DNA from 3 places in the Escherichia sp. B1147 genome. Region 2 is predicted to be linked to each of the others. Evidence: predicted binding sites of a transcription regulator. Region 2 holds the regulator's gene; each other region holds the start of a gene.
The links. The regulator PurR, encoded in region 2, represses purine synthesis genes. The targets are predictions, from matches to a motif close to CANGCAAACGTTTGCNTG.

Region 1 (3,287 bases), on a different contig from region 2:
CACGGGCAATTTTCTCACCCAGTTTCGTGCCCATATTAACGCGGGCGCTGTAAACGGAAATTTTGTCGATGAATGAGTCCGGACGGGCAAAGTAAACATACTCAAATAAGCACGGATTGCTGACCGGATTGTCTGCACACTGACGGGTAAACAACTGCCCTTCTTCAGTGATGTAAATCGCTTCGCCTGGGGCGACGTCACGCAGGAACTCAAAGCCCAGCGTATCGAGCGCAACGCTTTCGGAAGCGACCATATATTCCGTGCGATTCTCGTCGATATCACGTTTCCCCAACACCAGCGGACGAATCCCGTTAGGATCGCGGAAGGCGACCATACCGTGGCCGATAATCATCGCTACGCAGGCATACGCGCCGCGAATTTGGCGGTTCGTGGCGGCAATGGCGGCGAAAATGTTGTCGGCTTCCAGCGGGTAGTGGCGGAAGTTGTCCAGCTCGCTGGCGAAGATATTAAGCAGAATTTCCGAGTCGGAAGTGGTGTTGATGTGGCGGCGTTTTTCTTCAAACAGTTTTTTACGCAACTCGTGAGCGTTGGTCAGATTGCCGTTGTGGGCAAGCGTAATACCATACGGAGAGTTAACGTAAAACGGCTGCGCTTCAGAGGCACTGGAGCTGCCAGCCGTAGGGTAACGCACATGACCAATGCCCATATTGCCCTGCAAACGCTGCATATGGCGAGCTTCAAATACATCGCTCACCAGCCCGTTCGCTTTACGCAAACGAAAGCAGTTATTGGCATCTATGGTGATGATGCCGGCGGCATCCTGACCGCGATGCTGAAGCACCGTTAAGGCATCATAAATCGACTGGTTAACCGGCATAACACCGGCGATACCGACAATACCGCACATACGTCTTTTTCCTCGTTAAGCCACATCTCAGAGCACTTACGCCCTGGGCAAGAAACTTGACGAGCTTTGCAGATAATCAAAAAACCATCTGATGATAAAACTGAACTGCGGGATCAGCTGTGATTTGCTCCAGTCTTCGCTTTTCGACACTCCGGTAAAGGAGTCGAGAAAGAAGAGTATGGCGGCAACAATCAACACACCGCGCAACGCACCGAAACAGACGCCCAGCACCCGATCGGTGCCTGTCAGATGGGTTTTCTCAACCAACTGACCTATCACGAAGTTGACGATTGCGCCAACGATCAGGGTTGCGATAAACAGTACCGCGATGGCAATCCCATTTCGAACCAGTTCGTCTTCAAAGCCCGTAAACCAGGCTGACAGGTAAGTGTAGTAATGACTGGCGACAAAGAAAGCACAACCCCATGTCACCAGTGATAACGTTTCACGAACAAAGCCGCGGATCAGGCTAACCAGAGAAGAAAAAGCAATCACCGCGATTATGGCGTAATCAATCCAGACCATATGTGTCCCACGATTTTACGCCCTGTCATCCTGTTCGGGGCGCATTCTAACAGAAAAAGAAAACGTTTGCGTAGGGATTTCCTTCCCGCGCATCAATAAAAATGGCGCTGAAAAAACATTCAACGCCATCGACTTTTTATGTCTTTGCGGCATCGGGCAATCATTGTCGGATGCCGCGTGAACGCCTTATCCGACCTACGGTTTTGCTCCTGCACAAGCCTGATAAGACGCGTTAGTGTCGCATCAGGCAACGGCTGTCGGATGCGGCGTGAACACCTTATCCGACCTACGGGTCTACCCCTGCCCAGGTCTGATAAGACGCGCCAGCGTCGCATCAGGCAAAACCGTATTAATTTGGCGTGTAGCCCATAACCACGCCGCTCAAACCAGAGATCTGCTTCAGTTCGCCAAGCGATCCTTTCAGCTTATCTTTCGAGGCATCTGGTCCCACGAGAATACGGGTGATTTTACCCTGCACTGGCGTCGACGGCGAAGTATAAACCCGATATCCCGCGCCACGCAGCTTACCGACAATCTCATTCACTTTATCGGCATTTTTCAGCGCGCCCAGTTGCACAACGTATGCTTTACCCGTCGGCGCTGCTTTTTCTTCAACAACCGGCTTCGCTTCTGGCTTCGGCGGGGGCGGCACTTCAACCTTCGGCTTAGGCGGATCCACCGGTTTCGGTTTCGGTGGAGCGACCGGTACAGGCTCCGGTTCAAACACGGTATTATTGGCCGCAATGGTTGCCGGGTCGAGCGAAGGCGCTGCGGCATCACCTGCCCGCACCTCTTCTGCCGCGCCTTCTGGCGGCTGTGTCGGCAACGCCTGAGTGGCGGCTGGCATCATATCAGGCTCGTCACGATCGCCCGCTTTCGGCACCAGCGGGATCGCTGCAAACTCATCCTGATAATGTTTTTTCTGCCCATCAAGCAACCCTGGAAGCACAATAACTCCCAGAGCTACCAGCACAATAGTGCCAACTAACCGATTCTGAAACTTACTCGCCACCGCTTCTCCTCGCGTCAATCACTTCCATGACATGTGCGACCGTATGGAACGAACCACACACCAGCACGGTATCTTCCGGTTTAGCGTCCGCCATTGCGGCATCCCATGCCTGCGCAACACTATCGAATGGTTTGCCGTTCCCCAGATGCTCAAGCAGTTGTGCTGCCGTGGCACCGCGCGGCCCTTCCAGTGGCGCACAATACCAGTCATCAACCACGCTTTTCAACCAGGCCAGCGTTCCGGCAATATCTTTATCATGTAGCATACCGATAACCGCCAGCACGCGCCCGTTTTTCGGTAACGCTTTCATGCGTCCGGTAAGATATTCCGCCGCATGAGGATTATGGGCAACATCAAAAATGACGCGTGGGGACTCGCTCACAATCTGGAAACGTCCAGGCAAAATTGCGCTGGCAATACCGTCACGAATTGCCTTTTCACTGACTTCCAGACCGCTGGCTCGCAGTGCCGCCAGTGCTGTTGCGGCATTCGGTTGCGGGACAAGTGGCAACGGTAACCCCGTCAGCGTGCCGTGAGCATCGGTAAATGACCAGTCATGGTCAGTGACGGAATAATTCCACTCAACGCCACAACGTTGCAACAGTGCGCCTTTCTCCTGTGCTACATCGGCAATGGTGTAAGGCATTTCTGGCTCACCGACGATTGCCGGTTTTTCGTTGCGGAAGATCCCCGCTTTTTCACGACCAATGCTTTCACGATCTGGCCCCAGCCAGTCGGTATGATCCAGCGCGATACTGGTCACCACGGCAACATCAGCATCGACAATGTTAGTAGCATCCAGACGACCGCCCAGACCTACTTCCAGAATCACCACATCGAGTTGCGCCTGTTTGAACAACCATAATGCCGACAACGTACCGT
Region 2 (3,287 bases):
CGCTGCCGGGGTGTGGTTTCTCAAAGAAGGGCGGTCTGTTGTCAAAAAAATGCAGATCACTCGCCAGCAATGCCAGCAGATAGCGAACGGCTGGCGCGGTCAGTTAGCCATCGCGGTAGATAATATTGTCAGACCAGAACGCACGCGGCAGATGATCGTTGATTTTTATCGCCATTTTGATGATGTCGAACTTCTGGTATTTCAGGAAGTGTTCAACGGCGTCTGGGATGCGCTTTCCGATGGGCGCGTGGAGCTGGCGATTGGCGCGACACGAGCGATTCCGGTCGGGGGCCGTTATGCCTTCCGGGATATGGGAATGTTGAGCTGGAGTTGCGTTGTTGCCAGTCATCATCCGCTTGTGTCGATGAATGGGCCGTTCAGCGACGATACGTTGCGCAATTGGCCATCGCTGGTGCGCGAAGATACCTCACGTACGCTGCCCAAACGTATTACCTGGCTGCTTGATAACCAAAAAAGGGTGGTGGTGCCTGACTGGGAATCATCGGCAACCTGTATCTCGGCTGGATTATGCATTGGCATGGTGCCGACGCATTTCGCTAAACCCTGGCTCAACGAAGGGAAGTGGGTAGCATTAGAACTGGAAAACCCATTCCCTGATTCGGCATGTTGTTTGACATGGCAGCAGAATGATATGTCGCCAGCCTTAACCTGGTTGCTGGAGTATCTCGGCGATAGTGAGACGCTAAATAAGGAGTGGTTGCGGGAGCCTGAAGAGACTCCCGCAACGGATGATTAACGACGATAGTCGCGGAACGGACCGTCAGCCACGGAACGGCGTTCAATCAACCGCGGATGAACTTCGATAGACTGCGGTTCTTCGCGTTTGTTGACGATACGGTCCAACAGCATGTTGAATGCCGTTTCGCCCAGCGAATCTTTTGGCTGATGGATAGTGGTCAACGCTGGGGTAAAGTAGCGTGCGTTGCGCACGTTATCATAACCGATCAGCGAAACATCCTGTGGTACGCGCAGACCCATTTCATCAGCAGCGCAAAGTGCGCCCATTGCCATGATATCACCACCACAGAAGACAGCAGTAGGGCGATGCGGTTGCGACAGGATTTGCTGCATGGCGCGATAACCGGATTCAGGTTCAAAGTCACCCTGCACAATCCAGTTTTCCGGCACCTTGATCATCGCTTCTTCCATTGCCTTCATAAAACCGGCAAGGCGGCCTGCACCGGTGTTACGTTCCAGCGGGCCGGGGATAACGCCGATTTCGCGGTGACCGCGTTCAATCAGATAACGCCCGGCCATGTAGCCACCTTCAAACGCGTTATCAATGACCGCATCGGTAAAGTCAGCTTTTGCTTCACCCCAGTCCATCACCACCATTGGGATATGGCGATACTCTTCCAGCATCGCCAGCAACGGTTCCGGGTATTCAGAACACATCACCAGCAGGCCATCGACGCGTTTTTGCGCCATCATCGACAGATAGGCGCGCTGTTTCTCCAGATTGTTCCACGCGTTGCCGAGGATCAGCGTGTAACCTTTCTGGAAGCAATTTTTTTCAACCGCTTCGATGATCTCCGCGAAATAGGCCGCTTCGCTGCTGGTAGCCAGTAAGCCAATAGACTTGGTGTGGTTAACCTTCAGGCTACGCGCTACCGCGCTAGGGGAGTAGTGTAATTCTTTAATCGCTGCCCACACGGCGTTGCGCGTTTCTTCAGCGACGAAACGAGTTTTGTTTATAACGTGTGACACAGTTGTAGTGGAAACGTTTGCTCGCTTCGCTACATCTTTTATTGTTGCCATTCCATTTCACTCCAGACCCTAACTTCAGCTCCTGCAAAATCGCAAGGTAAACGTTTGCCTTTACACACCTTACGCGCAACAAAAGTGTTGCGGTACGCCGGAAAAACGACACAGAGCGTCAGGAAGGGGTTAATGGCCAGTACGCAAATAGTGTAAGCGTGGAATTTTGGCCGATCTTGATGAAAAGGGGAAGTGGTAAAACACTTATCATTATAAATGACGGGAGATTTTTTCTTCACAGTGTGTAAAAATGCGTAATATCACTTTTTGTAGGGTAATAAAAAAGGAGAAAACTTGATGAGTGCCGACCTTAAATCTTCACTGGTAACAACCATTATTGTCCTCGGTTTGATCGTAGCCGTAGGTTTGACTGCCGCGCTGCACTGATTTCCCTTCGAGGGAGCGCATCCTCCCTCGCACTCTCTTCCCTTTTGTTAGCAAAATGGCAAAAGTGTTTTCTCTTTTTGTTATTTTCAATTTTTTGTGATTGCTGTCATGCTTTCGCCACTTTGATGAATATCGTGTAATGACGCGAAGAGGTGGAGATTAGGCATGAAAATTAACTATCCGTTGTTGGCGCTGGCAGTTGGCGCGTTTGGTATCGGGACAACGGAGTTCTCGCCAATGGGCTTATTGCCCGTCATTGCGCGCGGTGTGGATGTCTCGATTCCCGCTGCGGGCATGCTTATCAGCGCTTATGCGGTTGGCGTAATGGTTGGCGCGCCGCTGATGACATTACTACTGTCTCACCGTGCCCGGCGTAGTGCGCTTATTTTCCTGATGGCCATATTCACTCTTGGCAATGTGCTTTCTGCTATCGCGCCGGATTATATGACGCTGATGCTTTCACGCATTTTGACCAGCCTGAATCACGGGGCATTTTTTGGTTTGGGTTCAGTCGTGGCCGCAAGCGTTGTACCTAAACACAAACAGGCCAGCGCCGTCGCCACTATGTTTATGGGTTTAACTCTGGCAAATATTGGCGGTGTTCCTGCGGCGACCTGGCTTGGCGAAACTATTGGCTGGCGGATGTCGTTTCTGGCAACGGCGGGGCTGGGCGTGATTTCAATGGTTAGCCTGTTCTTCTCGTTACCAAAAGGTGGCGCAGGAGCGCGACCGGAAGTGAAAAAAGAGCTGGCGGTCCTGTTGCGTCCGCAGGTGCTTTCGGCATTGCTGACAACAGTGCTGGGGGCAGGGGCAATGTTTACGCTCTATACCTATATTTCTCCGGTACTGCAAAGCATCACCCACGCGACACCGATATTCGTAACGGCAATGTTGGTACTGATTGGCGTCGGGTTTTCTATCGGTAACTATTTCGGCGGTAAACTGGCGGACCGTTCGGTTAATGGCACGCTGAAAGGCTTTTTGTTGCTGCTGATGGTGATTATGCTGGCGATCCCGTTCCTGGCTCGTAATGAGTTTGGTGCCGCTATCAGCATGGTGGTGTGGGGCGCAGCAACTTTTGCGGTGGTGCCACCGTTACAGATGCGTGTGATGCGAGTTGC
Region 3 (3,287 bases), on a different contig from region 2:
GTACGCCCCGCGCCCATCAAACCAGAGACGCCAAGGATTTCGCCATTGCGTAGGGTAAAAGAGACATTGTTAACACCAGGTCCGCAGAGATTATCGACTTTCAGGCGGATATCTCCCGGCACTTTGTCCAGGTGTGGATACTGCTCTTCCAGTTTGCGGCCCACCATCATCTCAATCAGCGAATCTTCGGTCAGTGATGCCACTTCACGCTCGGCAATAAATTGCCCGTCACGAAAAACGGTAACGTCATCGCAAATCTCGAAGATTTCTTTCATGCGGTGGGAAATATAGACAATGCCGCGCCCTTGCGATTTCAGCTCGCGAATGACCCGGAACAGGGATTCGGTTTCGGTATCAGTCAGCGCATCTGTCGGTTCATCCATAATGATGACTTTCGACTCAAAGCTTAATACCTTCGCGATTTCAACCATTTGCTGGTCACCGATCGAAAGATCACCCACCAGCTTGTCGCTTTTAAAACGCAGGTTAAGTTTTGCCAGCAATTTATCCGCTTCGGCATACATGGTTTTCCAGTCAATTTTGCCAAAGCGATTCACAAACTCACGACCGAGGAAAATGTTTTCCGCAATGGTCAACTGCGGGATCAGGTTCAGTTCCTGATGGATAATACCAATTCCGGCTTCCTGGGAAGATTTCGGCCCGGTAAACGTCGTTTCTTTACCCAACCATAAAAGCGTACCGGCATCGCGAGTATAGATACCGGTAAGCACTTTCATCATGGTGGATTTACCCGCGCCGTTTTCGCCTACCAGCGCCATCACGCGGCCCGGATAGACATTTAACGCGGCGCCCGAGAGGGCTTTTACGCCCGGGAAGGCTTTATCAATACCTTTAAGCTGTAGTAATGCTTCCATGACGGCCTCAGAACGTCACGCCAGCACAGAGAATGATATTCGCATACGGAGAACATTCTCCGCTGCGAATTACCGCCTGACTTTCGGCAGTTAGTTGTTTGAATTTTTCATGCGTGGTGTAACGAATTTCAATGGTGTTTCCCTGGTGTTGTTGCAGCTGCTCAAGGTGAGTGAGCAACGTTTCGTGGAGTTGCGGATTATGTTGTTTGATCTCTTCCGCAATAATGGCTGCCTCAACCTGCATTTCACTCGTAACAACTTCCAGCACCTGCATAAAAGAAGGTACACCCTGGGTTAATGCCATATCGATACGCGTTGTCGTTTTAGGGATGGGTAAACCAGCATCACACACCACCAGCGTATCGGTATGCCCCAGACGGGAGATCACCGATGAAATATCAGAATTAAGAACGGCGCCTTTTTTCATTTTTTTCTCCATCAGCGAAACGTTTCGCTGACCAGCAGTTTAATCCTGACTGAACAGAGAAAACCATCGCAACGTTACTGAAATGTGATCAACATCGAAACGTTTTACATCGTGATTAAGCATGAAAAACAAAAACGCCTCCTTTATGGAGAAAGGAGGCGTCTGGCGTTAGATTTCGACCTGAGTACCCAGCTCGATAACCCGGTTTGGTGGGATTTCAAACTGATCCGGTGCGCGCAGTGCATTACGCTGCAACAGCAAGTACAGTTTGCCACGCAAACGTAAGTACCACGGGCGTTTGCCGAGGATCAGCGACTCATGGGACATAAAGAATGAGGTTTCCATCATCCGGCAACTTAACCCTTCCAGGCCACAGCGGTGGAAGACTTCTTCCACGTTTGGTGTTTCCCGCCAGCCGTAGCTTGCCACCACGCGCCAGAAAGTGGGCGACAGTTGTTCAATCTGTACCCGACGGACATTATGGACATATGGCGCGTCTTCGGTACGCAGAGTTAACAGAATCACCCGCTCATGCAATACCTTGTTATGTTTCAAGTTATGCATCAGCGCAAAGGGAATGACATTGATTGCACGCGACATATACACCGCTGTTCCGGGAACGCGAACAGGCGGTGATTTCTCCAGCGAAGCAATCATCGCTTCCAGAGAATTACCATGTTCGTGCATCCGCCGCAGCAGGCGGAAACGCTCGCTCTTCCAGGTGGTCATCACGATAAACATCACCGTACCGAGGCTCAATGGCAACCAGCCGCCGGAAAGCAGTTTATCGAGGTTAGCGGTGAATAGCGGAATATCGACACAAAGGAAAGCAATCAGGATCAGCGCAACAAAATACTTGTTCCAGTGCCAGTTCTGACGCGCCACTGTCGTCGAAAGAATAGACGTCAGTACCATTGTTCCGGTCACCGCAATCCCGTACGCCGCCGCCAGGTTACTGGAGTGCTCAAAGCTAACAATCACAATCACTACTGCGACATAGAGCATCCAGTTCACAAACGGAATGTAGATTTGCCCTGACTCCATTTCAGAAGTGTGAATGATGCGCATCGGCGACAGATATCCCAGACGTACAGCCTGACGCGTCAACGAGAAGACGCCAGATATAACCGCCTGCGAAGCTATTACCGTCGCCAGTGCGGCGATTATCAGCAGCGGGATCAGCGCCCAGTCCGGAGCCAACAGGAAAAACGGGTTCTTAATCGCTTCCGGATTCTTTAGCAGCAATGCTCCCTGACCAAAGTAGTTAAGGGTCAAAGACGGCAATACGACAGTGAACCACGCCAGACGAATCGGGAACTTACCAAAATGCCCCATATCGGCATACAGCGCCTCGACACCGGTAATCGACAGCACCACCGCCCCTAATGCAATAAAGGAAACGGTTTTATATTCAAGGAAGAAATGCACCGCCCACATCGGATTCAGCGCATGCAGCACTTCCGGGTTAGCAATAATGCTACGTAACCCCAGCCCTGCCAGAATCAAAAACCAGGTCAGCATGATTGGCGCAAACAGCTTACCAACCATAGCAGTGCCATGTTTTTGAATCATAAACAGTAACGTGAGAACAATTATTGAGAGGGGAACTATCCAGGTATCCAGTTGCGGGGCGACGATTTCCAAACCTTCGATGGCAGACATCACCGAAATGGCGGGTGTTATGACGACTTCGCCATAGAAAAAGCTGCCGCCGATCAGCCCCATAATCACTAACATTGAGGTCGTTCGAGCCGACGTATTACGCCCGGCAAGCGACATCAACGTCAGAATCCCCCCTTCTCCGGCGTTATCCGCGCGCATCACGAAGGTAAGATATTTGATGGAAACCACAAAGATTAACAGCCAGAAAATCAGCGATAGAAAGCCAAACACGGCATCGCGTTCAACGCCAAAACCAAACTGGCCAGACAAACATTCACGAAGCGTATATAACGGGCTGGTACCAATATCGCCGTAGACAACTC

Region 1: the regulator PurR is predicted to act here: its motif matches at 1,449-1,466, upstream of cvpA (colicin V production protein).
Region 3: the regulator PurR is predicted to act here: its motif matches at 1,315-1,332, upstream of rbsD (D-ribose pyranase).

The regions. Positions count from the first base shown of each region.
Region 1 covers NZ_LFHY01000005.1:255,942-259,228, reverse strand. The annotation lists gene purF (amidophosphoribosyltransferase) at 1-868, opposite strand, end outside; gene cvpA (colicin V production protein) at 905-1,393, opposite strand; gene dedD (cell division protein DedD) at 1,743-2,405, opposite strand; gene folC (bifunctional tetrahydrofolate synthase/dihydrofolate synthase) at 2,395-3,287, opposite strand, start outside.
Region 2 covers NZ_LFHY01000017.1:124,768-128,054, reverse strand. The annotation lists gene punR (DNA-binding transcriptional activator PunR) at 1-757, shown strand, start outside; gene purR (HTH-type transcriptional repressor PurR) at 754-1,779, opposite strand; gene A9180_RS18595 (YnhF family membrane protein) at 2,077-2,166, shown strand; gene A9180_RS18590 (MFS transporter) at 2,332-3,287, shown strand, end outside.
Region 3 covers NZ_LFHY01000004.1:7,030-10,316, forward strand. The annotation lists gene rbsA (ribose ABC transporter ATP-binding protein RbsA) at 1-875, opposite strand, end outside; gene rbsD (D-ribose pyranase) at 883-1,302, opposite strand; gene kup (low affinity potassium transporter Kup) at 1,471-3,287, opposite strand, start outside.